DNA from 4 places in the Mesorhizobium sp. EU05-FHT14A09 genome. Region 4 is predicted to be linked to each of the others. Evidence: riboswitches for the same ligand, from Rfam matches in the RefSeq annotation. Region 4 holds a riboswitch; each other region holds the start of a gene.
The links. A riboswitch is a leader RNA that binds a small molecule or an ion and turns the genes downstream of it on or off. The one in region 4 is predicted to bind cobalamin.
Positions count from the first base shown of each region.

Region 1: another riboswitch for cobalamin. It lies ahead of AC3WTO_RS07775 (aromatic ring-hydroxylating oxygenase subunit alpha); the one in region 4 lies ahead of AC3WTO_RS21205 (TonB-dependent receptor domain-containing protein).
Region 2: another riboswitch for cobalamin. It lies ahead of AC3WTO_RS22670 (ABC transporter ATP-binding protein); the one in region 4 lies ahead of AC3WTO_RS21205 (TonB-dependent receptor domain-containing protein).
Region 3: another riboswitch for cobalamin. It lies ahead of AC3WTO_RS10620 (CbtB domain-containing protein); the one in region 4 lies ahead of AC3WTO_RS21205 (TonB-dependent receptor domain-containing protein).

Region 1 covers NZ_JBYTDF010000002.1:91,045-98,493, forward strand. The annotation lists gene AC3WTO_RS07770 (FAD-binding oxidoreductase) at 1-640, opposite strand, end outside; gene AC3WTO_RS07775 (aromatic ring-hydroxylating oxygenase subunit alpha) at 651-1,898, opposite strand; cobalamin riboswitch at 2,014-2,219, opposite strand; gene metH (methionine synthase) at 2,287-6,084, opposite strand; gene AC3WTO_RS07785 (Fur family transcriptional regulator) at 6,239-6,703, shown strand; gene AC3WTO_RS07790 (metal ABC transporter permease) at 6,725-7,449, opposite strand, start outside.
Region 2 covers NZ_JBYTDF010000007.1:186,857-194,305, reverse strand. The annotation lists gene AC3WTO_RS22690 (hypothetical protein) at 1-135, opposite strand, end outside; gene AC3WTO_RS22685 (DUF899 domain-containing protein) at 132-929, opposite strand; gene AC3WTO_RS22680 (FecCD family ABC transporter permease) at 1,085-2,098, opposite strand; gene AC3WTO_RS22675 (ABC transporter substrate-binding protein) at 2,101-3,048, opposite strand; gene AC3WTO_RS22670 (ABC transporter ATP-binding protein) at 3,072-3,860, opposite strand; cobalamin riboswitch at 4,025-4,229, opposite strand; gene zigA (zinc metallochaperone GTPase ZigA) at 4,376-5,593, opposite strand; gene AC3WTO_RS22660 (DUF1176 domain-containing protein) at 5,807-6,922, shown strand; gene AC3WTO_RS22655 (RNA polymerase sigma factor) at 7,136-7,449, shown strand, end outside.
Region 3 covers NZ_JBYTDF010000002.1:665,481-672,929, reverse strand. The annotation lists gene AC3WTO_RS10640 (methyltransferase family protein) at 1-49, opposite strand, end outside; gene AC3WTO_RS10635 (acetyltransferase domain-containing protein) at 46-1,038, opposite strand; gene AC3WTO_RS10630 (MFS transporter) at 1,362-2,597, shown strand; gene AC3WTO_RS10625 (MFS transporter) at 2,757-3,956, shown strand; cobalamin riboswitch at 4,036-4,230, shown strand; gene AC3WTO_RS10620 (CbtB domain-containing protein) at 4,265-4,444, shown strand; gene AC3WTO_RS10615 (CbtA family protein) at 4,462-5,238, shown strand; gene cobU (bifunctional adenosylcobinamide kinase/adenosylcobinamide-phosphate guanylyltransferase) at 5,231-5,740, shown strand; gene cobO (cob(I)yrinic acid a,c-diamide adenosyltransferase) at 5,742-6,350, shown strand; gene cbiB (adenosylcobinamide-phosphate synthase CbiB) at 7,041-7,449, opposite strand, start outside.
Region 4 covers NZ_JBYTDF010000006.1:152,018-159,466, forward strand. The annotation lists gene AC3WTO_RS21195 (FecCD family ABC transporter permease) at 1-679, opposite strand, end outside; gene AC3WTO_RS21200 (ABC transporter substrate-binding protein) at 676-1,494, opposite strand; gene AC3WTO_RS21205 (TonB-dependent receptor domain-containing protein) at 1,577-3,427, opposite strand; cobalamin riboswitch at 3,610-3,816, opposite strand; gene AC3WTO_RS21210 (PilZ domain-containing protein) at 3,918-4,211, opposite strand; gene AC3WTO_RS21215 (FkbM family methyltransferase) at 4,415-5,227, shown strand; gene AC3WTO_RS21220 (response regulator) at 5,699-6,370, shown strand; gene AC3WTO_RS21225 (sensor histidine kinase) at 6,367-7,449, shown strand, end outside.

The DNA of each region.
Region 1 (7,449 bases), on a different contig from region 4:
ACCTGACGGCATCGATCCGCCCCATATGCCCGAACCAGCTTTCGCGGCTGGACCGCTCTTCGATCATGAAACCGAGCGACAGCCCCGGCATGTTGGCGCCGAGCAGCTCAAGCTCCTTGCGGAAGATGATTTCTTCCGGCCGCCTGGCGCAGTTGACAAAGGCGATGTCCGTCCATGGCGCACAGTCGTTCAGCCAGCGCAGCATCGACATCATCGGGGTGATGCCGGAACCGGCCGAAACGAAGAGATATTTCGCGGCAGGGTGGTTGTGATGCGAGAAATCACCGGCTGGGCCGCGTGCCTTGATGCGCGAGCCCCGCTTGAGATTGTCGAACATCCAGCGCGTGCCGACGCTGCCGGCCTGCGCCTTGACAGTTATGGCGATCGAAAGCGGTCGTGACGGTGACGAGGCCAGTGTGTAGGTGCGCATCAGTGGCCCCTCGGCCGTCGGCAGCTCCAGCGTGATGAACTGGCCCGGCTTGTAGCGGAACCAGGTCTGCGCATCCGAGCGGAAGGTGAACGTCTTCACGTCGGGCGCTTCATCGGTGATGCCGGCCACTTCCAGCACCTGCAGGCGATCGTTCCATGGCGCCATCTCGTCGAGATGGCGATAGAGGTGGATGCTCGTAACGGCGTTCATTGCAGTGGCCTCAGGCGACGCTGCGCAGCGCAGGTCTTTCGCCCTCGGTCAGCCGAGGCTCCATGAAACGCGCATACCACTCGACGAACTGGATGACGCCGCCTTCGTGCAATTCGGAATACGGCCCCGGCTGGTAGGCCGGCGAGTTGATGCCGAAGGCATTCTCCTCGACGATGCGGCGATCCTCGTCATTGGTCAGCGTCCAGACATGGATCAGGTTCTGCAGGTCGTAGTCGACACCTTCGACGGCATCCTTGTGCACCAGCCATTTGGTGGTCACCGCCGTTTCGGTGGCGCTGATGGGAAGAACGCGGAACGTCACCGCGTGATCGCCGAGAATGTGGTTCCACGTCGTCGGATAATGGTAAAGCATCAGGGTGCCGATACGATCAGTGGCGACACCGTCGGAGAGGTCGCGCTGCACGGCGCGCTGGCCTGTCATGGTGTAGCTCACCGCGTGTGGAAGCAGCGGCGCGCGTGTCGTGCGGTACTGACCAGCCGTATCGATGACGAAACGTGAAGGCAGCCCGGCGGCCTCGCAGCGCGCCCAGTGCTCCAGCAACTCGGGGTCGTCCTCGACGCCGTTGACGCCGGTCACGGTAGGCGCTTCCGGGAAGGTCTTGCACAATTCCGGATGGTTGCCCGCGCAATGATAGCATTCGCGGTTGTTCTCCCAGACCAGCTTCCAGTTGCCCTTTTCAACGATGGTACTTTCGAAGGCGATCTTGGCGTCAGCCAGGCGATGCGGCAGGAAATAGGGCTCCATCATCTGGCGGAAGGGGGCGAAGTCCGCCGGCTGGTCGGCCAGGCAGACGAAGATGTAGCCGCCGGCGCTTTCGCAGGCGACCGGCTTTAGCCCGTAGTCGTTACGGTCGAAGCCTTCGGCCATCTGCCGGGCGAACAAAAGCTTGCCATCGAGGTCGTAGGTCCACTGGTGATAGGGGCAGACCAGCCGGGCAGAGGTGCCCTTGTCGACGGTGCAGACGCGGCTGCCGCGATGGCGGCAGGAATTGTGGAAGGCGCGGATCTTGTTCTCGCGGTCGCGCACCAGCACGATTGGATAGGCGCCGATCTGGACAGTAAAGAAACTGCCGGGCTTGGTGATCTCGCAGTCATGACCGACGAACAGCCAGTCGCGGTACCAGATCAACTCCATATCGAGCTTGAAGAAATCCGGATCGGTGTAGAAGGGCTGTTCCAGCGAGAAGCCATCGCGCCTGGAGCGAATGAGCTTCAGCATTTCATGACGTGTGTCCATGTCCTGTCCTCGTCAAAGGACTGAACTGGTGGTGATGGAGGGTAGATGGCCATGTTGGACGGTCTTCGACCGGCGCACGGCTTTCTGCCTCTTGACCGCCCACCGCGATCAGTCGAGTTCCAAAAAGTCCACGGCTGGTTTCCGGGCTCCGAAGCTGTCCTTGGCGGACCCGTCTCGACACCTTCCCAAGCCTTCGCCCAGTGGCTGTCGTCGAGACAGAAGCTTCGCTACCGTTGCGGGGGCAGCGCCGGCATCAAACCGGCTTCCCAATTATCCCTGCGGCATGGTTCGCCGCAGAGCACCTTGAACATCACGATCTGATCACGGACGCCGCGCCGGTGCGATGACGAAAGCGACATCGGCGCAGTGCAAAGGCGACAGGCTGCGATTACTCGGCAGCCTCTGCAAATGGCGCAGGCACGTAGTTGAGAATCGGCCCAAGCCAACGCTCGACATCGGCAACGCCCATGCCCTTGCGCTGCGCATAATCCTCGACCTGATCGCGCTCGACCTTGGCGACCCCGAAATAGTAGCTCTCTGGCTGTGCCAGATAGAGCCCGGAAACCGACGAGCCGGGCCACATTGCCATGCTTTCGGTCAGGCGAACGCCAATCCTCTCCTCGGCATCCAGCAGGTTGAACAACGTCACCTTCTCGGTGTGATCCGGCTGGGCCGGATAACCGGGCGCTGGCCGGATGCCGCGATAGGGCTCACCGATCAGTTCGTCGGGCGCCAAGTTCTCATCGGCGGCATAGCCCCAGTATTCCTTGCGCACCTTCTCGTGCATGCGCTCCGCGAAGGCTTCTGCAAAACGGTCGGCCAGCGCCTTCACCAGGATCGAATTGTAGTCGTCATTGGCCCGCTCGAAGCGTTCGGCGATGGCGACCTCCTCGATACCGGCCGTCACGACGAAGCCGCCGATATAGTCGGGCCTGCCGCTGTCCGCGGGCGCGACGAAATCCGAAAGTGCGACATTCGGCTTGCCGTCCCGCTTGGTCAGTTGTTGGCGCAAGGTAAAGAAAGTGGCCAGTTCCCCTTCCCTGCCCTCATCGGCAAAAAGCCGGATGTCGTCGCCAACCGTGTTTGCCGGCCAGAAGCCGATAACGGCTTTCGGCGCGAACCATTTTTCCTCGATGATCTTCTTGAGCATCGCCTGCGCATCATCGAACAGCTGGCGCGCGGCCGGCCCCTGCTTTTCGTCTTCGAGGATCTTGGGGTAGCGGCCCTTCAGTTCCCATGTCTGGAAGAATGGCGTCCAGTCGATGTAGCGGGCAAGTTCGGCAAGGTCCCAGTTTTCGAACACCCTGGTTCCGAGGAAGGACGGTTTCGGCGGCTGGTAGCCGGTCCAATCGACCCGGTGTGCGTTGGCACGTGCCCTGGCCAGCGGCAGTCGCTGCTTTTCCCGCTCCGAGCGCTCATGCGCTTCGGTCACCTTGAGGTATTCCGCCTGGATCGTGTCGACATATCCCGTCTTCATTTCGGGCGAGAGCAAGCTCGAGACGACGCCAACGGCGCGGCTGGCGTCGGTAACGTAGACGGCCTGTCCCTTGTGATAGCGCGGATGGATCTTGACCGCGGTATGGACGCGGCTGGTCGTTGCCCCGCCGATCAGCAGGGGGATGTCGAACCCCTCGCGCTCCATCTCCGAAGCCACATGCACCATTTCGTCGAGCGATGGGGTGATGAGGCCGGAAAGGCCGATCACATCGACCTTCTCATTGCGCGCCGTCTCCAGGATCTTGGTTGCCGGCACCATCACGCCGAGATCGATGATCTCGTAATTGTTGCAGGCGAGCACCACGCCGACAATGTTCTTGCCGATGTCGTGGACATCGCCCTTCACAGTGGCCATCAGGATCTTGCCGGCGCTCTGGCGTTCGCCATTGTCGATGCCAGCGGCGGCATTGGCGAGCTTCTCGGCCTCCATGTGCGGCAACAATCCCGCGACCGCCTGTTTCATCACACGGGCGGATTTCACCACCTGCGGCAGGAACATCTTGCCAGCGCCAAACAGGTCGCCGACGACATTCATGCCAGCCATCAACGGGCCTTCGATGACGTGCAGGGGGCGCTCAGCCTTCAGCCGCGCCTCTTCCGTGTCGGCATCGATGAATTCGGTGATGCCATTGACCAGCGCATGCGAAATCCGCTCTGCGACCGACCATTCGCGCCAGGCGAGGTCTTTCTCCTTGGCTTCCCTGCCGGCCGTGCCTTTGTAGCGCTCGGCAATCTCGAGCATGCGCTCGGTCGCCGTGCCGCCGACCTTCGGCTGGCGGTTGAGCACGACGTCCTCGCAGGCTTCGCGCAACTCGGGATCGATCGATTCATAGACCGCCAATTGCCCGGCATTGACGATGCCCATGTCCATGCCGCGCTGGATGGCGTGGTAGAGGAACACGGCATGCATGGCTTCCCGCACCGGCTCATTCCCGCGGAACGAGAAGGAAAGATTGGAGATGCCGCCGGAGATATGGACATGCGGCAGCGTCGCGACGATCTCGCCCGTCGCCTCGATGAAGTCGACGCCGTAATTGTCATGCTCTTCGATGCCGGTGGCGACGGCAAAGACATTGGGATCGAAAATGATGTCTTCCGGCGCAAATCCGGCCTGCTCGGTGAGCAGCTTGTAGGCCCTCGTGCAGATCTCGACCTTGCGCGCCTTCGTGTCGGCCTGTCCGACCTCGTCGAAGGCCATCACCACCACGGCAGCGCCATACATCCGGCATAGCCTAGCGTGATGCAGGAAGGCCTCTTCGCCTTCCTTCATCGAGATCGAATTGACGATCGCCTTGCCTTGCACGCATTTCAGCCCGGCCTCGATGACATCCCATTTCGAGGAATCGATCATCACCGGCACGCGGGCGATATCGGGTTCGGCGGCGACAAGGTTGAGGTACTCGACCATCGCCTTTTGCGAATCGATCAGGCCCTCATCCATGTTGATGTCGATGACCTGAGCACCGTTGGCGACCTGGTCGCGGGCGACGTCGAGGGCAGCCGCATAGTCGCCGGCGGTGATCAGTTTCCTGAATTTGGCCGAGCCGGTGACGTTGGTGCGTTCGCCGACATTGACGAAGGGAATGTCCTTGGTGAGCGTGAACGGCTCCAGGCCGGACAGCTGCATGCGTGGCGACCGTTTCGGCTGGCTGCGCGGCGCATGTCTGGAAACCGCTTCGGCGATCGCCGCGATATGCTCCGGCGTCGAACCGCAACAACCGCCGACCACATTGACCAGTCCTTCGCGCGCGAACTCCTCGACCTGCGCAGCCATGAAGTCCGGGCTCTCGTCGTACTGGCCGAAGGCATTCGGCAACCCGGCGTTCGGATAGGCGCAGGTGAAGGTATCGGCCGCGGCCGAAAGTTCTGCCAGATGCGGTCGCATCGCGGCGGCCCCGAGCGCACAGTTCAGGCCGATCGTGAAAGGCTGTGCATGGCGGATCGAATGCCAGAAAGCTGTCGGCGTCTGACCGGACAGCGTACGGCCGGAAAGGTCGGTGATCGTGCCGGAGATCATGATCGGCAGCCGGACGCCCTTCTCCGCATAGATCTCCTCGCAGGCGAAGATCGCGGCCTTGGCGTTGAGCGTGTCGAAGATCGTCTCGATCAGGATGATGTCGGCGCCGCCGTCGATCAGCCCACGCAACTGCTCGCCATAGGCGAGACGCAGGTCGTCGAACGTGACAGCGCGATAGCCGGGATTGTTGACGTCCGGCGAGATCGATGCGGTGCGATTGGTCGGTCCTAGCGCACCGGCGACAAAACGGTGCCTGCCGTCCTCCTGCTCCGCCCGGCGCAGGGCGCGCCGCACCAGCCGCGCACCGTCGCGGTTCAACTCGTAGACCATGTCCTCCATGCCGTAGTCGGCCTGTGCAATCGACGTTGACGAGAAGGTGTTGGTCTCGACGATGTCGGCACCGGCCTTGGCATAGGCGTAGTGAATGTCTTCGATGGCCTTTGGCTGCGACAGGATCAGCAGGTCGTTGTTGCCCTGCTGGTGGCAGGCGCAACCGCCGAAACGATCGCCGCGGAAATGATCTTCCCCGAAACCGAGACCCTGGATCTGGGTGCCCATCGCACCATCCAGCACAAGGATGCGCTCCTGCGCGGCAGCCTCCAGTGCTGCGAGAATTTCCGAGCCGTCAGGGCGCGACGACAGCGGGCCGAAGAGTTCATCGACCGAAGACATATTGCGACACTCTTCATTCCAGGAACGACGTCGCTTAACTCAATCACATAAAGACATCTTTATGTCAACATGCAGGCCAATTTAACTCCTGCGCGATGTCTGCTGTTTTTTTGCGAATGCGACGCATCTGAGATAGGACTGGATGCGCGAAGAAATGGGCGAAGCCTGCAACGCCGAAGCTAAGCGGGAGAAATACAGGTTGGAACGGAACATCGCGGACCTATGCAGGGAATTCGGACTGAGACTCACCGGCCCGCGGCGAATCATCATGCAGGTCCTGTCCGATTCGAGCGATCATCCCGATGTGGTCGAGCTGCACCGCCGTGTCACAGCGATCGAACCGACGATTTCGCTGGCGACCGTCTATCGCACGGTCAACCTGCTGCGCGAGAAAGGTGTCCTGGAGCGTCATACCTTTGGCGATGGCCGGGCGCGCTACGAGACCACGCCACGCGAGCACCATGACCACCTCATCGACGTGGAAACGGGCAGCGTGATCGAATTCCACTCCGAGGAAATCGAGCGTCTGCAGGAAGAGATCGCCCGCAAGCATGGCTTCACCATCGTCAGCCACAGGCTCGAAATTTATGTCCGGCCCCTGAAGCGGAGCCGGACATAGTCATGACAAACGTGTCGGTATCTAAATGCCGGCACGGTTGGTTTCTGCTCGCGCAGCCCGCATCGTGCTGGCCAGGAAGGCCGCGATGAACAGGATCGTCAGCAACAGAACGATGGTCGGCGCCGGCGCGCTGTCGATGAAGAAGGACAGATAGACGCCGAGCAGCGACGCGCCCACCGCAATCACGACCGACAGCCAGAGCATGACGCTGAAACGCGTGGTCAGCAGGAAGGCGATGGCTCCCGGCGCGATCAGCATGGCGATGGCAAGGATGATGCCGACTGCTTTCAGCGCGCCGACGATGGTCAGCGAGATCAGGCATAGCAGGCCATAGTGCAGCACCCGGACTCGCAGCCCGACGGCTCTCGCCTGCGCCGGGTCGAAGGCATGCAGCAGGAAGTCCCGCCATTTGAGCGCAATGATGCCGGCAGTGATCATCGCAACGACTGCTGTCTCTGCGATATCGCGCAGCCCGATGCCCAGGATGTCGCCAAACAGGATGTGGTCGAGATGAACTTCGGACTGGATCTTGACGTAAAGCACCAGGCCTAGCCCGAACATGCCTGAAAACACGATGCCCATGACCGTGTCCTGCTTGATACGGCTGTTGTCCTTGAGAAAGCCGGTGGCGAGCGCGCAGATCATGCCGGCAGCAAAGGCGCCGACCGTGTATGGCAAGCCGATGATGTAGGCAACCACCACGCCGGGAAAGACGGCATGGCTGATCGCATCCCCCATCAGCGACC
Region 2 (7,449 bases), on a different contig from region 4:
CGATACAGGTGCATGGTTGAGCACGTACTCGTCGGTCGCCGGCAACGCCGTGGCATTGCCGCCCACGCCGTCGCCGGCGCTGGCCCGGCGAGGTTGTTCCTCGTCGGACCAGATCGAGCAGCAGGCGCGGCTCATGACTTCGCACTCGTCGCTTTGGCGCGCATCGCCTCTTCGCCAGCATCGGAAATGGCGACCCATCCCTTGTCGGGTTCGGCCTCGACCACGTAGCTGTCGTTCCAGTTCCACCATTTGTAGGTCGGGGTCTGCGGATAGCCATCGGGCGAATCCTCCCAGACCTCCTGGCGGCCGAGCGGCGTGATGTCGAGATAGTTCCAGGTGCCGCCCATCTGCTCATCGGCACGATCAGCGATGAAATAGGTGCGGAAGATGCGATCGCCGTCGCGCAGGAACACGTTGTGGCCGTGCCATTCGTCGACGCCGAAGTCGGCATCGAAGCTGTCGATGATCGTCACCCACGGGATACGATCCCAGCCCATGCGCGCCTTCACGCGCTGAATGTCGGCCTGCGGTGCACGCGACGCAAAGACAAGCGTGGTGTCGCGGGCATGGAGGTGTGAGACATGCGCCACCTGGTCGGCCACCATCGAGCAGCCGCGACAGGCATGGTCCGGCCAGCCATAGACGCCGGGCTCGAAGAAGGCGCGGTAGAGGATCAGCTGCCGGCGGCCGGCGAACAAGTCACGCAAGCTTGCCTTGCCGCTCGGGGTCTCGAAGACATAATCCCTGGTCACTTCCACCCAGGGCATGCGGCGGCGCTCGGCGGCCAGCGCATCGCGGGCGCGGGTGTGGGCCTTTTCCTTGACCAGCAGTTGCTGGCGTGCCTGCTCCCACGCCTCCGGGGTCACCACGGGCGGCCTGTGCAGGGCGGCCAGGATCTCGTCGCGTCTGGTTTCGGCGGATGCGGTCATTGTTCTGAACCTCCTGGTGTGGGCGATGCCGTGCATCGAGGCGCGAGACGTGGTCGCGCATCACTCGGTGCTGGTGTCAGGCATTGTGCCTGCGGAGGCAGGACAGCGTGAGTAACAAGTGTGGCGCTATTCCAAAGCGCGGAATGGCTTGTGGTTCAAAACCGCTTGCGCAGCAGGGTGGCGACCACGAACAGCGCGCCGATCGAGCTGGTGATGATGCCGATGGGCAATTCCTGCGGCGGCAGCAGCGTGCGCGCCAGCAGGTCGCTGGCGAGCAGGAGCACCGCACCGAATATGGCGCAGGCGACGGCCAGCCGCAGATGCAGCGGACCGGCGAAGCGGCGAGCGACATGCGGGATCATCAGTCCGACAAAACCGATGACCCCGGCAACGGACACCAGGATCGCCGTCGACAGCGCCGCGGCCAGGAATGTCAGTGTCCGGAAGCGCGTCACCGGAACGCCAAGGCTCTCGGCGGTGTTCTCGCCGGCCAGGAAAGCATCGAGCCAGCGATGGTAGCGGAGTGCGAAGGCCAGGATGACGGCGACACCGGCGATCGCCAGGCCGATATTGCCCCAGCGGGCGAGCCCCAGCCCGCCCATGGTCCAGAACAGCACCGAATGGGCGGCGCGCTGGTCGCCGGCAAAGACCAGATAGTTGGTCAGTGCCGTGAACAGGAAGGAGACGGCAAGACCGGCAAGGATCAGCCGCTCCGGCCCCTGGCCGCGAATGCGGTTGACCAGCAGCAGCACGACGAAAGCGGTGACGATGCCGCCGACGAAAGCGGCGATCGGCAGCGTCCACACGCCAAGGCGGTCACCGAAGACGGTGATCACCGAAACCGCGCCGGCAGCGGCGCCCGACGACAGGCCGAACAGGAACGGATCGGCGAGGTCGTTGCGTGTCACCGTCTGCAGAAGCGCGCCGACCACGGCGAGCCCCGCCCCGACGCAGATGGCGAGGATGGCGCGCGGCAGCCGGAGGTCGACGATGATCTTTTCCACCGGCGCCGTTACGCTCCCGGCATCCAGGCCGACGGCGCGGGCAAGTGCCGCGATGACGTCGCCGAGCGGAATGACGGTCGAGCCATAGGCGATCGACAGCAGCGCCAGCAGGATGACCAGCGCCAGGCCTGTGCCGATGGCTACGCCGTAAGACCGGCTTGGCACGCTCAGAAGGCCTCCGGGTGCATGGCCTTGGCGATCTTGTCGATGGCCTCGATGTTGGCCGGGCCGGGCGTCAGTTCCGCATAGCGCAGGGCAACGAAACGCTCGTTCTTGACGGCGTCGGTTTCTTTCATCGCCGGATGCGTCTTCAGGAAGTTGAGGAGCTTCCGGTAGCCGGCGTCGTCCTGGTAGTCGAGCAGGACCAGGAATTCCGGGTTCCGGGTGGCGACGGTTTCCCAGTCGGTATTGCCCCAGTTGGTCGGCAGGTCGTCCATGATGTTCTTGCCGCCGGCGGCTTCGATCATCGCCGTGGGGATGGCGAATTTGCCCGCGGTGAAAGGTTTGTCTTCGCCCGAATCGTAAAGGAACACGCGCGTGCCGCTGCGGGCGCCGACCTTGGCGGTGATGGCGGCGAGCTTTCCCTTCCATCCGGCAACCAGGCCATTGGCTTCGCTCTCCTTGCCGAAGATCTTGCCGAGCTTCTCGACGTCGCCGAACAGCAGGTCCATCGAAGCCGCCGGCCGGTTCTTGTCGAGGTGGACGCAGCTTTCGCTCAGCACCAGGGTCTTGATGCCGTGCGGCGCCAGCGTATCGGGCGTCACGTCGCCGCCGGGCTTCATACCGTAATACCAGCCGGCAAAGAAGAAGTCGGGCTCGACTGCGAGCAGGTTTTCCAGCGTCGGATATTTCGGCGCGAGTTCCGGGATCGAGCCCTGCGCTTTCTTGAAGGCATCGTCGACCTTGTACCAGCCGGTGATGCCGGTCAGGCCGACGATCTGTGGCTGCAGGCCGAGCGCAAACGCCATTTCCGACATGTTGAGATCGTTGATGACAGCGCGTTTCGGCGCGGCGTCGAAGGTCAGCGGGATGCCGCAGCTGTCGACGGTGACCGGGAAGGCAAAGGCGGTCGAGGAAAGCAGCGTTGCTGCAAGGCAGAGGGCGAGGCGTTTCATGATGGCTCCGTCGAGGGATCGGTTCAGCGGGAAAGGCGGATCGGCACGTCGAAGACCGTCAGTTCGCGGTCCTGTTCGTCCGGGTGAGGCAGTCTCAGAACGTCGATGCCGAAGACCTCGCGCACCAGCGCCGCCGTCAGGGTTTCGCGCGGGGTGCCCAGCGCGACGAGGCGTGCCTTGCTCATCACGGCGACATGGGTGGCGAAAGGCGCAACCAGCGGCAGATCATGCAGCACAGTGACGACGGCGATGCCGAGCCTGGCGACGAATTCCAGTAGTTCGCCGCGGGCGCGCGGGTCGAGATGGTTGGTCGGCTCGTCGAGAAAAAGCACATGCGGCTGTTGCGCGATGGCGCGCGCCAGTTGCGCGCGCTGGCGTTCGCCGCCAGAGAGCGAACCCATGCGGCGTTCACGCAGGGCGAGCAGGCCGGTGCGCTCCAGCGCGTCGAGCACGATGTCACGGTCGTCGCCGCGTCGGCGAAGCCCGGCATGCGGGATACGGCCGAGCCCGACATAGTCGCGAACGGCAAGCTGGGCGTCCGGCTGGTCGGACTGGCCGACCACCGCGATGCGGCGGGCCCGCTCCGCCATCGGTAGCCGGTCGAGCGGTTCGCCGTCGAGGCTGACCGAACCGTCCACGGGCTTCAGCATGCCGCACAGCATGCGCATCAGCGTCGTCTTGCCGGCGCCGTTGGGACCGATGATGGCCAGCCTGTCGCCGGCGTGCACGTCGAGGGCGACCTTCTCGACGAGGGTGATGCCCGTTTCCGGCCGATAGCAGAGGTCACGTGCCCGCAGGACAACGGCGCTCATGGAAAAACCCTTCTTGGCATGCCCTGCAGCCAGGATGATTGCATCGCTTCATCGCGCGGAAAAACGGCAAACCCTTCCACCGATCCCTCGTTCGATCAGGTGTGGAAGGAGGGCCAAATGGCGACAGGGCCGCCCTTGTAGCGTCCTCCCGGCACACCCCGTCCGGTCAACTCACTGCGATGGCAGGTCTCCTGGCTCGCGGATCACAGCGCTGTCCTGCCTTCCCGGCGCTCGGCCAGTGGCGTTTTCGGACTTTGCTACCGCTTACAGTTGCGGGGGCAGCCACGGTCTCGGTTCAGACGAACCTCACCGTATTCCCTTTTCACCCCGGACCTTTCGATTCGGGGCACCATCGGCGGCGACCCTATTGTGGCCACCGCCGGCTGGCAATGGCGATTCTTGGCCGGGACCGGGCTGGGCATGCCGCTCCGCGGGTGGAACGTAACGCGCGCGCCGAGGGTGGCAGTCGCAGGCCTGGTGACGACCCTTGAACAGGGAAAGCAGCAATTTGACGATCATGCCGTCGGCCCGTTCCAGCTCGGAAACGGATCGGCCAGCCCGCGCCAGAGTTCAGGCGCAAAGACGGGCTCATCCACCAGGCAGGCGTCGAGTTCGGCGCGCATGCGGCCTTCATCCATCGGATCGCAGCCGATGAAGACCAACTCCTGCCGGCGGTCGCCCCACATCGGGTCGAAATAGGGCACCATCGCTTCGCGCCAGGACGCGTTGTCGGGCCAGCGGTTGCGCGGCACTGCCGCCCACCAGAGGCCGCGCTTGCCGGTCCGCACCAGCGCGCCGGCCTGGCTCAGTTCGCCGACATGGTTGGGGCGTGTCGCCAGCCAGAAGAAACCCTTGGCGCGCACCACGCCCGGCCAAAGCCGGCCGATGAAGGCCTGCAGTCGGACGGGGTCGAAAGGGCGCCGCTCGCGATAGACGAAGGAACGGATGCCGTATTCCTCGGTTTCGGGAACATGATCCTTGAAGCCGTTCAGCTCCTTGAACCAGAGCGGATGCTGCTCGGCCTGTTCGAAGTCGAAGCGGCCGGTGTCGAGCACCTTGTCGAGCGGCACGCGGCTGAAGTCGGTCTCGACGAGCTCGGCCTGCGGGTTGAGCGCGCGGATGATCTTGCGGGCAAGCTCGAGATCGCCGGGCGGTGTGTCCGAGACCTTGTTGAGCACGATGACGTCGGCGAATTCGATCTGTTCGACCAGAAGATCGACAAGCACGCGCTCGTCCGAGGCGCCGAGTGCTTCGCCGCGATCGCGCAGGAAATCCGACGAAGCGTAGTCGCGCAGCAGGTTCGCGGCATCGACCACCGTCACCATGGTGTCGAGGCGCGAGACGTCGGCGAGGCTGTTGCCCGCGTCGTCGCGGAATTCGAAGGTCGAGGCAACGGGCAGAGGCTCCGAAATGCCCGTCGATTCGATCAGCAGGTAGTCGAACCTGTCCTGCTCGGCGAGCTGGCGCACTTCCGCCAGCAGGTCGTCACGCAGCGTGCAGCAGATGCAGCCATTGGTCATCTCGACCAGCTGCTCGTCGGTGCGCGACAGATTGGCGCCGCCGTCGCGCACCAGCGCGGCGTCGATGTTGACCTCGCTCATGTCGTTGACGATGACCGCCACCCGTCGCCCGTCGCGATTGTGCAGGATGTGATTGAGAAGCGTGGTCTTGCCGGCGCCGAGAAAGCCGGACAGGACGGTGACGGGAAGACGCCTTCGATTGTGCGTGGGCATGAATGCTTTCCAGTTTGGGGGAGTTTCGCGCCGTCGGGCGAAGCGGGTGTTTGCAGATTGTTATGTTGTAACATAACAATCCAAGAAGACAAGCGCTGGCATCGCGGTTCAGTTGGCAGGGGCTGTCACCAATGATCCGGCAAGCGGTCAAATGCCCAGACTGTGCCGCAATCGAAGAATTCCTTGGCGGCTCGTTCCGCCAGGAGATTTTCGATGAAGACCGCCTGCCTGCTGATCGTTTTCGGCCTGATCGCCGTGCCCCCAGCCATCGCCGAGCCCAAGCCCTATATCGACAACCGTTCGGACGCGGCCGAGCTGGTCCGCTCATTCTACAACGCCATCGATCGACGCGAATTCGCCCGCGCCTGGAGTTATTTCGGCGACAAGAAGCCGGCAAAGGATGTGGCGGACATGGCCAAGCCTTTCGAGGAAGCCAGTCGGGTCGAGCTGATGGTCGGAGATATCACCAGCAAGGAAGATTCCGAGGGGAGTGAGTATCGGGTCCCGGCATCAATCATCGTGAAAAGCAAGAATGCCGACAAATACAAGGAACCTTGGAGGGAGAAGGACCCTGACGAAAAAAACTTCACCGGTTGCGTCACCGTACGCCTCGCCAAACCCGGCGATGGCAGCTTTGCGCCGATGCGGATCGAGCAGCTTGATCTGAAATCCGAAAAGGACTTCGAGCGCCCGCAAAGTTGCGGCGCAACGGCCGAACCCGCGGCGATCATGCGAGCCCGCGTCATAAAGGCTTTCACCACCACCTATGCAGACTGTAGGAGTCTCGAGCCGAATGCCGAGGACGATCCTGGTCCGGAAACGTTCGAGCTGACCTATCGTATATCCTCCGCAAAGCCCGAGGATCCGGATCAGCACGCGACGCTCTATCATTTCAACTGCGGGACGGTCAGCCCCTACAACACCGACGAGATTTTCTACCTTGCTGAGGAGAGCTGGTTCCGCCAGCTTCAGTTCACCGAGCCCGAATACGACGTGGACTTTGAAGAATCTCAGCCGGTTGAAGATGAAGGGTCCTATGTCCCGCAGCGGGTAAGGTCGATTAAAATCACCGGATATCAAACCAAAGGAACGCTCTCCAATGCCGAGTTCGATCCGGAAACACGGACGTTGACCTCCATGCCCCTTGGGCGAGGCATGGGCGACCAGTTCACGCGTGGCGAATATGTGTTCCGCGACGGCGAGTTCACGCTGGTGAAGTATGAGATCGATCCTACCGACAACGAGAAGCAGGACCCGATCACGGTCATAGACCTCGCTGTTGCGCCCATAGTCACGCCGGCTGCTCCCGACAAATCTGACGGCAAATGAAGTAAAAGCAGCTGGGTATATATCAGCCCAGCCGCGTGATGCGCACATACCGGATTGCCGTTCGCCTATAAACATGATTAAAAAACTCATCTTTATCCCTTGAATCTCCTCGATGGAGAAAATCGGATCGAGGCCGCATCCTGCTCAAGACGGCGGGCCGTGACATCGCGACCTGCCATGGGGGTATGCGGGGGCATTGAGAAAGACGGGTAGATGACCGGCTGGAGCCAATATCTGGCACATCTTTTCAAGGAACACCGGCAGAGGCTGGAGTCCCTGGTGACGCGATCCACCGGCGATCGTGAAGCGGCGTCGGATATCGTGCAGGATGTATTTTCGCGAGTTTTGACCGTCGATCAGGAAAGAACGGCCGAAGAGAACGTCAAGATCCTCTACGCATCGGCTCGAAACGCCACGATCGACTATGTGCGGATGCAGAGGCGCCGGCAGGAAATCCTTGAAACGGTCATGCCGGAACAGATGTCTCCAGCCGTTCCGATGCCGGATTCGATCGTTGAAGGCAGGCA
Region 3 (7,449 bases), on a different contig from region 4:
GGAAGATGATGGGCGGCAGCGGAAAAGGCAGGCGTGCGGGTTCGGTCATTGCGGGTCCCCTGGGCTCATGGCGTCCTCTGTCTGGACCGTGCAGGTGCTGGCGAGATCGTTGACGCGCGCCCTGGCCGAAGCCGATTGGTCGCCTTTCATGATTCCGGCCAGCAGTCCGTCCTTCTCGGACGCTGTGAGCATGCAACCACAATAGCGCACACAGAAGGCGGCGTCGCGGCCGGCGTCCTGGCATGCGGCCTGACAGGCTTTCGGGAAGCTGATCTTCGGATCCTGCTCCGGAGCAGGCCACACCTGTGCGAACAGCCAGACACAGCCGATAAGCACCGGTTGGTGGATGAGGTAGAAAGCCAGGCTATGGCGGCCGATGAAGCCGAGGGGCCGATCAAGCGTCTGGCCGAGTGAGACGTTTGCCAGCCGCTGGAAGAACCCGGTTGCCTTGGCCAACTTGGCCAGCCCAATGCCAATCAGCACCGCTCCGAACCAGGGAAACAGCGGCACGTAGTCGTTCGAACGCGGGTCGATGGAGGAGAGACCGACCCATAGCAGTGCCGGATGATCGAAAGCAGGCGAGCGCAGATAGAACGGAGCCGCGATCACCAGTGCGGCAACGATCAATGTCAGCAGGGCAGGCAGGCGCAGAAACAGAAGGCCGAGCAGGCTGGCCAGCGCGATCTGGTGCAGAATGCCGAAGAAGATGAAGCTCTCCCGTGTGGCAAAATAGGTGACCAGCGAGATCGCAGCCGCAGCCACCGCCACCATGGCGAAGCGTTTCCAGAAGCCCGGCCAGCGGATGCGTTCGCCATGCGCGAGCACCAGCGAGACGCCGACCAGGAAAAGGAAGCTGGATGCGATGCAGCGCGCATAGAGCTTCCAGGGTCCATGCGCGGTCAGCCCCGGGCTCGCATAACCGAAGAATTCGAGGTCCCAGGTGAAGTGGTAGCTGGCCATCGCCAGAAGCGCGACACCGCGCAGGACATCGATCAGCGCAATGCGCCGGGAGGAGGAGTTTTGCTGTTCAAGGCTCATGCGGCAGGATTCGGAATTACGACTGTGCAATGCCTAGCATGGATACCTCCGGGGCGAGAATGGGCGGCAAGGCGGCCGCTCGTCTTCGAGGCCAACGGTTCACCGCTGCAACATTGACCGGATTGCAATGACCATCTAGCAATGAGCGCATGAAGGTCGAAATGATCGCCATCATGGTAGGAAGGCGCATGGGCAGGATGGTGTAACCATCCGGCGAAAGCACCCATGCGCGGCAAACAGGCTCCTGAAGGGGCCTTTTTTATTGCCTTAGGGTCCGGTCGGTCAGTCCGATCTGCCGAGTTCCAAAAACCAAGGATGTGATCATGACGAGAGATCGTCACCCTCGCCACTCGGCAACGGCCTGCGCAAAGACAGGCGCGGCAGATGACGCCTCGCAGTCCAGGTTTGTCATCCTTGTTCTGCTGTCAGCGCTGTCTGTGCTGCCCGTCAACGTCATTGCGCCGTCGTTGCCCAAAATCGCGAGCGAGTTTCAAGTCGACGTCAAACTCATCAGCCTTGCCGTCGCGGGCTATGCGATCGTGACCGCGCTGGTGGGGCTGGTCGCCGGCGGTATGTCGGACCGGTATGGCCGCAGGCCCGTTGCGCTTGTTTCGCTCTCGATCTTCATTCTTGCTTCGATAGGTTGTGCGGTTGCCCCCAACATTCTGGTGTTCCTCGTATTTCGCGCGATGCAAGCCTCCGTCGCCGCCTGTTTCTCGGTGGCACTTGTCGCAATCAAGGAAACATCGAGCGAGCGCGAGGGGACGAGCAGGATGGGTTATGCCGCAATGGCTTGGGCCTTGGCGCCGATGCTCGGTCCCACCTTTGGAGGGACATTGGATGAATTCTTCGGGTGGCGGACGATCTTCCTGGTTCTCGCGGCCTTCGGCGCGACTATCTTGTTTCTGTCGAAACGGGAGCTGAGGGAGACAGCCTCTCCGGTCGGAAAAGCCCGGCCGTTTCTTGGCTCATATGCGCAACTGCTGAGATCCATCAGGTTCTGGGCATATACGGCCGCAATGGCCTGGTCATCCGGGATACTTTACATCTTCCTGGCCGGTGCACCTCTGGTGGTGGGCGGATCGAGCGCAATGCTCGGCCTTTTCATGGGAATGGTCCCTGCCGGCTTTATCTGCGGCAGTTTTTTGAGCGGCCGCTACGGGGCGAGAGTGCCTCGTGCCACGTTGCTCGTCATCGCTCGCCTGCTGACCTGTGTCGGGCTTGCATTCGGCCTGGTCCTCTCTGTCATGGGTATGGCGCATCCGCTGGCGTTCTTTGGTCCTTGCATGTTCATCGGCATCGGCAACGGCTTGACCCTACCCGCTGCCAATATGGGTGCGATGGCTGTACGCGATGGCACGGCAGGCACCGCCGCAGGGCTGGCTGCGGCCATGTCAATCAGCGGCGGAGCGTTGATTGTTACGGTTGCCGGATGGTTTCTTGCCGAGACGGCAACGATTCATACCCTTTTGAGCATTCTGTTGGTCGCAGCGGGCAATGGTTTGATTGCGGCGATCCTTGTGGCTGTTGTCGATCCGCAATCTCGCCGAAGGGACTGATGGCGATCGTTTCAAGGGCGACAAAGGCACTGTCGTTGTACCAGCCTTGCAAACTCGTTGGCCGGCTTCGCATTCCGGCCCGAGCGCGTCGGTTTCCTGCTACCGATCCGGCTCTCGGCGACGCAAATTTCGTCTGCAAGTCGCGAATCCTGGGAATTCATGTCCACGCATGTCCGCCATCCGATCTGGCTACCGGCCGTCCCGCCGGCGGATGCGCGTACCTTTGCTTCGCTCTACGCCATCGAATCTGCCGCGCGTGCCACGGTCGCTTCGGTTATCCCGATCCAGGCCTATGAGATCCTGAAGAACGAGCAGACGGTCTCGATCCTCTATACGATCGTCTCGCTGCTCGGCCTCTCGGTCACGTTGTTCATGCCGATGCTAATCCATCGTTTTGCACGCAGATGGGTTTATACGGCCGGCGCGTTGTTGCTTGCGATCGGATCGCTGTTCTTCGTCACCCATTCGCTGCCGGGCCAGATCATCGGCATGCTCTGCCGCGTGATGGGTGCCAGCGCGTTGTCGATCACGCTCAACCTCTACATCATGGATCATATCCGCAAGACAGACCTCATGCAGGCAGAGTCGCTGCGCATGGCGTGGTCGATGATCGCCTGGACCAGCGGCCCGACGCTCGGCATCTTCCTGTACACGCGCTATGGCATTTATGCTGCGCACGGAGCGGTGGCTGTGTTCGCGCTCTGCCTGCTCGCTTTGTTCTGGTACTACCGTCTCGGCGACAATCCGATGATCGTGCCGGGAAAGAGCCGTCCCATCAATCCGTTTGCCAATATCGGACGCTTCGTCAGGCAGCCGAGATTGCGGCTCGCCTGGCTTATCGCCTTCGGCCGTTCCTGCTACTGGACGACGTTCTTCGTCTACGGTCCGCTGTTCATGGTCATCACCGACCAGGGTGAACTCGCCGGCGGCTTGCTGGTTTCGGCCGGCAACGCCCTCCTGTTCTCAGCCATTTTCTGGGGCAGGGCAGGCAGGCGTTACGGCGCGCGCAACGTGATGACGCTCGCCTTTGTCGGGATGGCGGTGTCACTGTGGCTTGCCGGCGCCATCGGCGAACTGATTCCGCTTGCCACCGCCGGCCTGCTCTTGGTCGGCGCCCTGTTCACCATCGCACTCGACGCCATCGGCTCCACCGCCTTCATGCGCTCGGTGCGCGCCTATGAGCGGCCGCAAATGGCAGCCGTCTACCGCACCTATCTCGATTTCTCGGAGCTGACCCCACCCCTGGTCTACTCGCTTGTGCTGGCCTTTTTCGGCCTGGGCTCGGTTTTTGCCACGCTTGGCTGCCTTGCAGCTGCCTGTGCCGTTGTTACCTGGCGGTATCTGCCGAAATCGATGTAGGGACGACAGCCGGGCGCCAATGACGCTGATGCGTCTGGCAATGGCGGAATTTGGTTTGCCGGGCGCTGCGATTCTTCCTATAGTCTCCACCGTCGTCGGTCCCTTCGGGACCAAGAGGGAATACGGTGGGGAGGGGGGAAAACCATCCGAAGCCGTGGCTGCCCCCGCAACTGTGAGCGGTAGTCCTCTCCAATGCCACTGAGGTTCGCCTCGGGAAGGTGGAGAAGGGCGCTGATCCGCAAGCCAGGAGACCTGCCGGCGACAGCAATGACGGCAATGCCCTCGGGTGGAGGGCGAAAGGACAGACAATGAATACTGCTTCCGTTTCCCTCGGCGCCTCGACCTCATCGCAGTCGCGCTTTCTGCAACTGGCAATGGCCGGCCTGCTCGGCATCTTCGTTATCGGCTTCACCGGCTTCTCCCACATCGAGGCCGTGCACAACGCCGCTCACGACGCACGCCACTCGATGGCATTCCCCTGCCACTAACCAGGGGGGAACCCACCATGTCTGTTTTTCGCAACGTCGTGTTCGTCGCGGCGATCGCGGGCCTGTTGGCCGGCATCGTCCTCGCCTGCCTGCAGGCTTACGCAACCGTACCGCTGATCCTGAAGGCGGAAGTTTATGAACAGGCCGCCGGCGGCCACGAACATGCGGCCGCACCTGCCGCACCCGCTGCCGATGCCGGCACCAGCGCGATGAGTTCCGCTGCGCCGGCTCCGGCCGCCGCTCCGGCTGAGGAAGTGGAAGGCTGGGCACCTGCCGACGGTGTCGAGCGGTTCTCGTTCAATGTGCTTTCCAATGTCGTCACCGGCATCGGTTTCGCGCTGATCCTCGTCGCCTTCTCGGAATTTGCAGGCGGCATCGGCAATTGGCGCCAGGGCGTGTTCTGGGGGCTTGCCGGTTTTGCGGTCTTCACATTGGCGCCCGGCCTTGGATTGCCGCCTGAACTGCCTGCAATGCCAGCGGCCGATCTGATCCCCAGGCAGATCTGGTGGATTTCCACGGTCGTCGCTACGGCCATCGGCCTTGCGCTGATCGCTTTCCGCCGGTCACTGCCGCTCACAGTGCTCGCCATCGCGCTGATCGTCGCGCCGCACATCGTCGGCGCGCCGCAGCCGGCAAGCTACGACACGCCGATTCCGGAAGGCCTGCATCACCAGTTCGTGGTCGCAGTGACGCTGACCAATCTGGTGTTCTGGGTCGTGCTGGGGGCGGTCGTGGGCGTTGTGCGCGGTCGTTTCACCGGGCAGGCTTCGAGCCTTCGCGACAGCTTTGCCTGATCGCCTGACCTTCATTATCGGCGGTGCGCGCTCCGGCAAGAGCGCGCATGCCGAAACGCTGATTACCGCGCTGCCGGCGCCGTGGACCTATATCGCGACCGCTCAGGCTTACGACGATGAAATGCGCGAACGCATCGCCCATCATCGCGCTCGTCGGGGCGAAGGTTGGGAAACGCTCGACGCGCCGCTCGACCTTGTCGGAACCCTGGAGCGCCTGCCTGCCGGGCGTCCGGTGCTGCTCGATTGCCTTACGCTATGGCTTACCAACCACATGCTGGCTGAGCATGACGTCGAGGCTGAGTGCGCGAGCCTGGCTGCCATGCTTTCGAAACCACGCGGCCCGTGGTTTGTGGTGTCCAACGAGGTCGGCCTTGGCATCGTGCCGGACAACGCGCTGGCGCGCCGCTTCCGTGACGCGGGCGGTCGTCTCAACCAGCAGGTCGCAGCGGTCGCCAACGAGGTGGTGCTGACTGTTGCGGGCCTGCCGCTCAAGGTTAAATGACATGATCGAGGACAAGGAAGCCGAGCGTCACCGGGCCAAAATGGCCAAGCGCAAGGCGGTGCAGGATGCCGAAGTAGCGCAAAAGACGATCGAGAAGGGCCTGCTGATCGTCAATACCGGCCCCGGCAAGGGCAAGACCACGGCAGCCTTCGGGCTGGCCCTGCGCATGCTGGGCTATGGCCGGCGGGTCGGCGTCGTTCAGTTCATCAAGGGCAAATGGCACACCGGCGAAAAGGACGCTTTCAAGGCCTTCGGCGATCAATTGGTATGGCATTCGATGGGTGAGGGCTTCACCTGGGAAACGCAGGATCTGAAGCGGGATGTTGCCGCGGCGCAGGCTGCCTGGGTGAAGGTGGAGGAATTGATGGCGGATCCCTCCATCAGCCTGCTGGTGCTGGACGAACTCAACATCGCGCTGCGCTACGACTATCTGGATGTCGATCGTGTCGTGGCTGCACTGAAGGGGCGGCGCGAGGACCTTCATGTCGTCGTCACCGGGCGCAACGCCAAGCCAGCACTGATCGAAGCTGCCGATCTCGTTACCGAGATGGGGGCGACCAAGCACCATTTTTCAGCCGGCGTGAAAGCGCAGCAGGGCATCGAGTTCTAATGCCGAGAGACCCCTACATTGACATCGTAGGGATCACACATTCAATCCATCACTACGAAAACTGATGGGCTCCCGTCTTTCGCGATAGCGCCGCTTGTCTCGCTAAGGCCGCACGTTGCCCAGACGTAAGGCCTAGGTCACTAATCAGGATATCTACAAGTTCCTTCGGTTCCGGTAGTGGATCAAAGATGCGCTTGTTTCCCCACGCGAGCATCTCACTAGGAGCAATTGCCTGAACCGCAAGTTCCAATTGAGAGAGCTTGGTCCAAAGTATAGGGGGGACCGATACATACGTTGCGCGGCAATAGCGCCTGACAAAAGCGGTCCGTAGTTGCTTTGCAATTACGGCATCGGAGCCGGCGTCACGCTTCTCTCGCCACATGCGTCCTGTATTGTATGCGTGGGAAAATTTGTGGCTCCGGCCCTCCGATCCGGTTACGTGTCGACTGTAGATGCGTCCGTAGAAGCCGTTCTTATCGCCCTTCGTGATACCAATGTATCGGATGTTTCCGATATGATCGCGTAGCGCATAGATGCCATGATCACGCGGAACTGTGTTCAGGAGCGACGGCTCTTGATTTATTAGCTTCTTCAGCACTTCCCTCGCATCCAATGCGTGTCTTCCCCTAAATTACATACTATTCGTCCGAGAATTTACTGCCTTCATGGATCGGAATCGGCCACATCTGGTCACATAGCCATCATCATCGACGCGATGACGCCAAACAGCGCGATGAGCAGCATGTCGGCGGTCCAGTAAAGCCTGAGCGCCTGGCGGATGTCAGCGCTGGTGACGGCGGTGCGGCCGCCTTCTCCCATATGACGGCCTTCCACCAGAACACCGCCGTAGGAGCGCGGACCGGCCAGCGCCAGGCCGAGGGCGCCGGCCATCGCGGCTTCCGGCCAGCCGGCATTGGGCGAACGGTGATGGCGAGCGTCGCGGCGCATGGCGCGCCATGCTCCGGCCGGGTCAGCGCCCTTGATGAAAAACGCGGCGGCGACGATCAGCAAACCGGTCAGGCGCGAGGCGGGTAGGTTGATGAGATCGTCGAAGCGTGCCGCTGCCCAGCCGAAAGCCTCATGCCGCTCGGTGCGGTGA
Region 4 (7,449 bases):
AAGCGGCGGTATCGGCCCCCAGTGTCAGCGCATCGAGCGCGCGTCCCAGCATTGCCAGCAGCACCCAGCCGATCAGCATGAACGGCGCGGCCAGCCACACATGCGTCATCGACCGGTCGGTGAGCGAGCCCAGCATCCAGAACATGATCTCGAGTGCGGCGAAGGGATTGGGCGACAGGTTGAGCGCCAGCGAGGTCATCGCGCCGGCGAAGCTGGAAACGGCGACGCCGGCAAGGATGATGGTCAGTGTGTTGGAGCGCTGTCCGGCCAGTGCCTGCACCACGAACACGGCGAAGATCGCCGCAACGAGGGCGGAAAGCGGCAGTGCCAGCGGGAAGACGACGGTCAGGCCGCTATAGATGGCAAGCACGGCGCCCAGCGAAGCTGACGCGCTGACGCCGATCAGGCCGGGTTCCGCCAGCGGATTGCGCAGATAGCCTTGCAGCGCCGCTCCCGACAGGCCGAGCGTCGCGCCGATCATCAGCCCGAGCAGCGCGCGCGGCAGCCGGATTTCGCGCATGATCAGCGCGATGGCATCCCCCTTGCCGGACAACAGCGCCGTGACGCCGTCGCCGAAGGCGATGGCGGCTGGCCCCACGGTCAGCGACAGCACGAAGAGCACCGCGACCAGAAGGCCGAGCATGGCGAGCAGCAGGCGATAGCGGGCAATCTCGGTCATGGCTGCCCTGCACGGTTTGCGGCGGCCTGCGCCAGCATCTCCACCGCCATCGCGGTGAAGGGCGCGCCGCAGATGGTGTATCTGGCCGGCACGGAAACGTGTCCGGTCTCCTGTGCGAGCATTTTGTAGGCGGGGTGGGTGAAGGTCTGCTGCGCCAGGGCGGGCGCCGCGTAGCGTGCCTCGCTGTCCACCAGCATGTCCGGCTTCGCCATGACCAGCAGCTCCAGCGGCAACTGCTGTGTGCCGGTCAGCCCGAGTTTCGTCGCCAGGTTGGTCAGGCCGGACGCCGCCACCACGGCGTCGATCAATGTGCCGGCACCGGACGTGTAGGAATTGGCGTAGTAGGTCGCGACGGTGATGTTCGGATGCGATCGTGCCTTCGCTTCGGCGAGCTTGCGGTCGAGTTCCGTGACCAGGGTTTCCGCCCGCTCTCGCCGGTCGAGTATGTCGCCCATGCGTCTCAGGCTCGCCCGCACGTCCTCGAAGGAGGTTTCGGGCTGGAATTCCTCGACGCGGATGCCGAGGTCCCGCAGCAGGCCGACCGTCGCGCGGGTCGTGTGGCTGCCGGCAAGCACAAGGTCTGGCTGCATTAGGAACACCTCTTCCGCCTGGCCATGGTTGACCGCCAGGCGTCGCGCTTCATCGGCCAGCACCGATGTTGCCGGATCGCTGGCCAGGTAGGAAACGGAATGAAGCTGGCCGTCACCGGCCACCAGCATGGCCATCTGGTCGGTGCAGACATTCATCGAGACGACGCGTCTCGGTGCGTCGTTTGCCGAAGCGCTGCCGGCTGCCAGCAACAGGCTGCCGGCCATCAGGGATAACCAAGGGCCTCGGGGCAAAGCCCCGTTGCTCGATGTCGCTGACCTGCGTGCCTGCATTGCCACCTACCGGCCCTCAGAATGTCCGGGTGAAACTCAGATTGAAAGTCCGGCCCGGCGCACGATAGTCTGTCACCGTCGAATAGTCCGCGTCGAACAGGTTTTCGACCGCGAACTTCACCTGCGATGCCGTGTCCAGCGCATAGAGTGCGGTGAAATCCACTGTGACGTAGTCCGGCAGCTTCACCGCATTGGCGGCATTGGCATACCGCGCCGCGCCATAGAGCACCCGCGTCGACAGCTCCAGCGGCCCGGTCGGGCTATAGGTCACTTCTGCCGTCGCCTTGAGCCGGTCGCGATAGGGAATGTATTTGCCATTGTCCTGGTTGAGCGGTTCGCGAACATCGAGTGTCACCTTCCCGCTCCACTCCGTGCTGAAACGATGCGCGAGCGCTGCCTCGAAACCCGTGACACGCGCCTTGGCCACGTTGAAGGGCAGGTAGGTTGGTGGATTGGAGGCGATCGCGTCGGTCAGCCAGGTCTGATAGAAGGCGATGTCGAGATTGGTGTCGGCTGTTGCCTGCCAGTTCAGCCCGATTTCATAGGATCTGGATTTCTCCGGCTTGAGGTTCGGGTTGGAGTAGTTCGGATAATAAAGCTCGTTGAAGCTCGGTGCCCTGAAGCCGGTGGCATAGGATGAACGCAGCCTGAGGTCGGGCAGGACCTCATAGCTCGCGCCGACATTGTAGGTGGTGGCGCCACCGAACTGGCCGTTGTGATCGTAGCGGATGCCGCTGTCGATGGTGAGCGCCTCATAGGACAGCGAATACTGGCTGAACACCGCTGCCAGCGTGCGTGCCGTCACGTCGAAGTCGACGGTTGAGTTCACCTGTTCGCGATAGACTTCGGCACCGCCGGTCAGCACATGTGCAACGGTGCCGGTGTCGAAATTCTTCGTGGTGGAAGCGAACAGACCATGGCGGCTGGAATTGAAGCGGTTGTCGCCGGCAACGCCATCGCGGAAATTGCGCGATCGATCGACCGAACTCGACAGCTCCAGCGTCGACGACCAGTCTTCGGAATGTTTGATCTGGGTGCCGAGCTTGCCGGCAAAGCTGGTCGTGTCGACTTCGTTGGCTCCGGGATAGGAAGCATCGTATTGGCCGCGGCTGCGGGAAATCAGGGCGTCGCCGTAGATCCGGCCCCAGTCGAACTGCTTCGACAGCGAGCCGTTGATCGAACCGAGCAGGTAGCCATCATCGTCCGGTTCATGGCCGAAGGCGGTTGGCAGCGTGAAGTCATAGCCGCGCGTGCCGAGCAGGCTGCCGCCGATCGAATAGTCGACGCCGCCCGCGCTGCGGCCGCCGAGATTGCCGGACAGGGTGCCGCCCCAGGGGTGGCTGACGCCGGCGCTGACCGAGCCGCAGCTGTCCCGGCCTTCTGCGCACGGGCCGCCTTGCCTGGTGATGATGTTGACGACGCCTCCGATCGCGTCGGAGCCGTATTGCGCCGAATGCGCGCCCTTGGCGATCTCGATGCGCTCGATCGAATCCAGCGGGATGTTGCCGAGCGAGGCCGTGCCGGTGGTAACCGAGCTCGCCCTGACCCCGTTGACCAGCAGCAGCGTCTGGCTGGCCGACATGCCGCGCAGGTAAAGATTGGCGGCGGCGCCTTGCCCGCCATAAGAGACGATCGAGACGCCGGTATGGGATTTGAGCAGCGAGGGCAGGTCTGGCGCAGCCGACCGCTCGATGCTCCGGCGGTCGATCACCGTCACCGACGAGGTCGAGCGCTCCAGCGTCGTCTCGCGCCGCAGCGGTGTGGTGATGACGATGCGTTCCAGCATCGTTCCGCCGGGGTCCTGGGCCCCGGCATGGCTTGTGGAAACCAGCGCGACGGCACCGGCCAGAACAACAGTCTTCTTCAACTCCGCCCCCAAAAGGTCGACGGCGCAATCGCGCCGCAAGGTTCATTCCGAACCGCAGGCTCAGGGAGCTGAAGGCAGATTTGCGGACAATCGCATTTCACCTTCCGGCCATTCCGGCATGCGGCAACACTTCACGTGTCACCGCCACGGACGACCGCGCCTGACCACCCCTCGTGATCAAGCATGGGTGACTGGAACAGGCAGGTCTCCTGACTTCCGTGTCATCGCCCTTTTCCGCCTTCCCGGTCGCGCAAGGCGGCCAGTGGCATCTTGGAAGAAGGCTCAACGGTTACAGTTGCGGGGGCAGTCGCGGTTTAGGCCGATTGTCTGGCCGCACCGTGTTCCCTTTTCATCCGCCTTGCGGCGGAACCCGTTCCGAGGCCGAAGCTAGCCACGGCAATGCCGGGCGTCAACCAAGGCATTCCGGGTTTCGCCCCCGATCGCTGGAGAATGGTGGTTTTCCAGGATCTTGAGGGCGCTTGGCGAGCGGTCAGCCGTAGTGAAAACGCGGTTTTGGTCCCGTGCCGGTGAACTGCACGCCGATGCGATCGTTGCGGCGCCAGCGCAGGATGGATTCATAGGCAACGCCGTCGACGGGCACGTAGAGGCTGAAGCGTTCGGGAATGAGTGCGTCGGCCGCCACCTTCAGTTCGGCGCCGTTCGAATGCTGGTTGCGAATGACGCAGGGGATTTCCGAATTGTGGATGCTGGTGATGATCGTAGCCCCTTTGAGCACCCGCTGTCGGTGCTCGCGTTCGCGATGGTTCGTTTCCTGCTCGGACATGACGGTGGGGACTCACGCTGCAGTATTGTTATTTTAGGAAGGGCGCGGGTTACCATCAATGCCACTGCGGGCTGTGTTGGCGATTTGCCGCAAGGGATGGCTAACCGTCCGTCAATGTCCATGCGAATCGTCGCGGCATGCGAAAGCGGTTGAGCTTCGGCAAGCTTGGTGCGATTGGAAAGCGATGCCGGTGGGGATTTGCCGTGAAACTCAGGGATGTGTTTGCTGCGCTCGGCTTCCGCGAAAGCCCGAAAACCTACAGCTACGCGGTGGAGGAGTTCGGGCTGTCGAATGGCGAGCCGGTGCGGTTCGCAGTATGGCAGCATCCCAAATGTGCCGCACCCGAAATCAGTCAGGGCGCGATCGACGAGCTGAAGAGATATCTCGCGCCGGGCGATGCTGTCATCGACGTTGGCGCGCATGTCGGCGACACCACAATCCTTTATGCGCTCGCTGTCGGGCCTGCTGGGCGGGTCTTCGCTGTAGAGCCCAATCGTTATCTCTGGCCGGTCCTGAAGGCCAACGCGTCGCTCAACACGCAAGCCGCGCCGATCGAGATCCTGCCTTTTGCCGCGACTGAGAAACCGTCAAGACTCGTCTTCAACTACAGCGACCCCGGCTATTGCAACGGTGGCGATCTCGATCGCTTCGGCCGGCTTTTCCATGGTCATATGTACCCGCTGGAAGTCGAAGGTTGTAACGTGCTTGCCGAACTCTCCGCCACCAATGCCGACTGGCTGCGGCGCGTTCGCCTGATCAAGACGGATGCCGAAGGCAACGATCATGCCGTGCTTGAGACAATGCGCGAGCTGATCGTCCAGGTGAGACCTTTCATCCTGTGCGAAGTCTACAAGCGCACCTCGGTTGAACAGAGAGCGGCGTTTCTCGCTTTCATGAACGGGCTTGGCTACGATTGTCACCGTTCATGGCCCTACTCCGAGCTCAAGGGGCAACTGCTGGGACCGCAGGATCTCGGCCGCTGGCCGCATTTCGACATGTTCTGTGTGCCCCGATAACCCATCGCCTTGCGGCGTCATTAAGCCGGTTTCCCGTAACATTGCTGCAATGTGGCAACCGGAAACAGGCGGCCAGCGAAATGGGTTTCGAGGTCTGCCATGCGCCTGTTCCATGTCTTATGCCAACCGCCAGCGTGCGACCGCGCGCCGCGCCTGCTGGCGCACGAGCCAGGCGACCCGAATGGGTCGCGCCGGCGATTGAGGCGTCTTGGATGCCTTCTGCGTCCAGGACTTCTGATATGTGTCTGTGTGGTACTTTCAGCCTGCCAGAACACGCGCGATCGTGAGCGCTGCTTGTCCTATGGTTTTGATGACCGCACCTCTGATTTTTCGCGTTGCCTGCAGCGGTTCGACATCGAAAGGGACCGCCGGGACTATCGCTCGCGCGATGGTGAAGAGTATGAGGAATGATCGTGTCGACTGCGGAAAGCCTTCCGGCAGAGGCCGAGTTTCCGGCGGAAATAGCCAACCATGCATGTTCTGATCGTTGAAGATGATCGCGAGCTCGCTTCGTCCTTGAAGACGATCATGGAAGCGGCGATCGGGGTCGCCGACACCTTCGCCTCCATCGCCGAAGCCGAGGCGGCGCTGATCGCCCACAAGTTCGATCTCGTCATCATCGACCGCAGGCTTCCGGACGGTGATGGCCTGTCGTTGCTTCCGGTCTTGCGCCGGCTGCAACCGCGGCCGGCGACGCTGGTCCTGACGGCCCTGGACGATCCCTACGACATCGCGTCGGCCCTGGATAAGGGCGCCGATGAATATGTCGGCAAGCCGTTCGAGCCGATGGAACTGGTCGCCCGCGCCCGCGCTGTCCTGCGTCGCTACAGCCTGGACGTGCTGGGGTCCACCCAGTTCGGCAACCTGGCTTTCGATCTCCACCATCGGCTGGCAAGCGTCGGGCAGAAGGTGCTGGACGTTCCCCGACGCGAACTGGCGATCCTGGAGACGCTGGTACGGCGTGCCGGCCGTGTCGTGCAGCGCGAAACGCTGGAATCCTCCGTCTACAACATCAACGAGGATATCGAATCCAACGCGCTGGATTCGCACGTGTCGCGACTGCGCAGGCGTCTGCGTGAGGCCGATTGCGATGCCATCATCAAGAGCGTGCGCGGCATCGGCTACATGCTGGTTCTGGAATGACCAGCTTGCGCCGGTCGATCGCCTTCCCCGTAGCTGTTCTGCTGATCGTCGGCATGGCGATCGTGATGTTGCTGGGCACCGTGCTGACACTCGCCATCCTGGTCTCGATCAGTGCCGAAGACCGGCTGCAGATCAACACCAGCGAACTTTCCCGCACGTTGAGCGCTGCCATAGTCCATGATGCTGAAGGGCGCCTGGTGCTCGACAGGCAGAAGCTTGCAACAAACATTGTCGCGTTCGCTGAAGCCCAGCCGGCCTACTGGTACGTCATCGAAGATGGCCGGCAGGCAATTTCGCGCGGTATCCAGCCGTCTGAGGCCAGGCGTGTGTTCGACCAGATCCCAATCGAGATCGAATACTCCGAATTCCGTTACCGCCAGGACAACCGCGATATGCTCGCCATCAAGTCGGTTAGCCGGGACGATGGTCTGAAGATTGTCTCCGTTGGCGGGATCGTGCTCTCGAACTGGGAGACCGTTCTCGTCGCTCTCGTGCCGGTACGGTCCCAGGGCCTGTTGCCCCTGTTCGGTCTCATCTTGGTTGCCACCACATCGATTGCGGTCATCATCGTTCGGGGAACGATGGCAAGGCCGGTGCAGCGCGTCGTCCGGTCCGCCGAACAGATCGACGGATTGCCGAATGGCCGCCGCATCTCGGACGCCGACACGCCCAGCGAACTGAAACCGATGGTTGCGGCTTTCAACACGGCGCTGATGCGTATCGACGCCGCCTTTGCGGCGCAGCGCAATTTCCTTGCCAATGCCGCGCATGAACTGCGCACCCCGTTGACCAAGATGCGTCTGAAGCTGGAACAGGTTCCGAATGGCGAACTGCGCGATGCGCTCATCCGCGACACCTCGCATCTCGGCTCCATTGTGACGACGCTGCTCCAGCTTGCACGCCTGTCCGGCCAGTCACTGACTTTTGCGGACACCGATCTTGCCGCTGTCGCCCGGACGGTTATCTCCGATCAGGTGCCGATGGCCCTCAGGCATGGCATCGAGATCGAGCTGAGAGCGCCGGCGCGGCCGGTTTCGCTCCTTGGGTCGGAGGCCGCGATCAAGGTCGCGCTGGAAAAT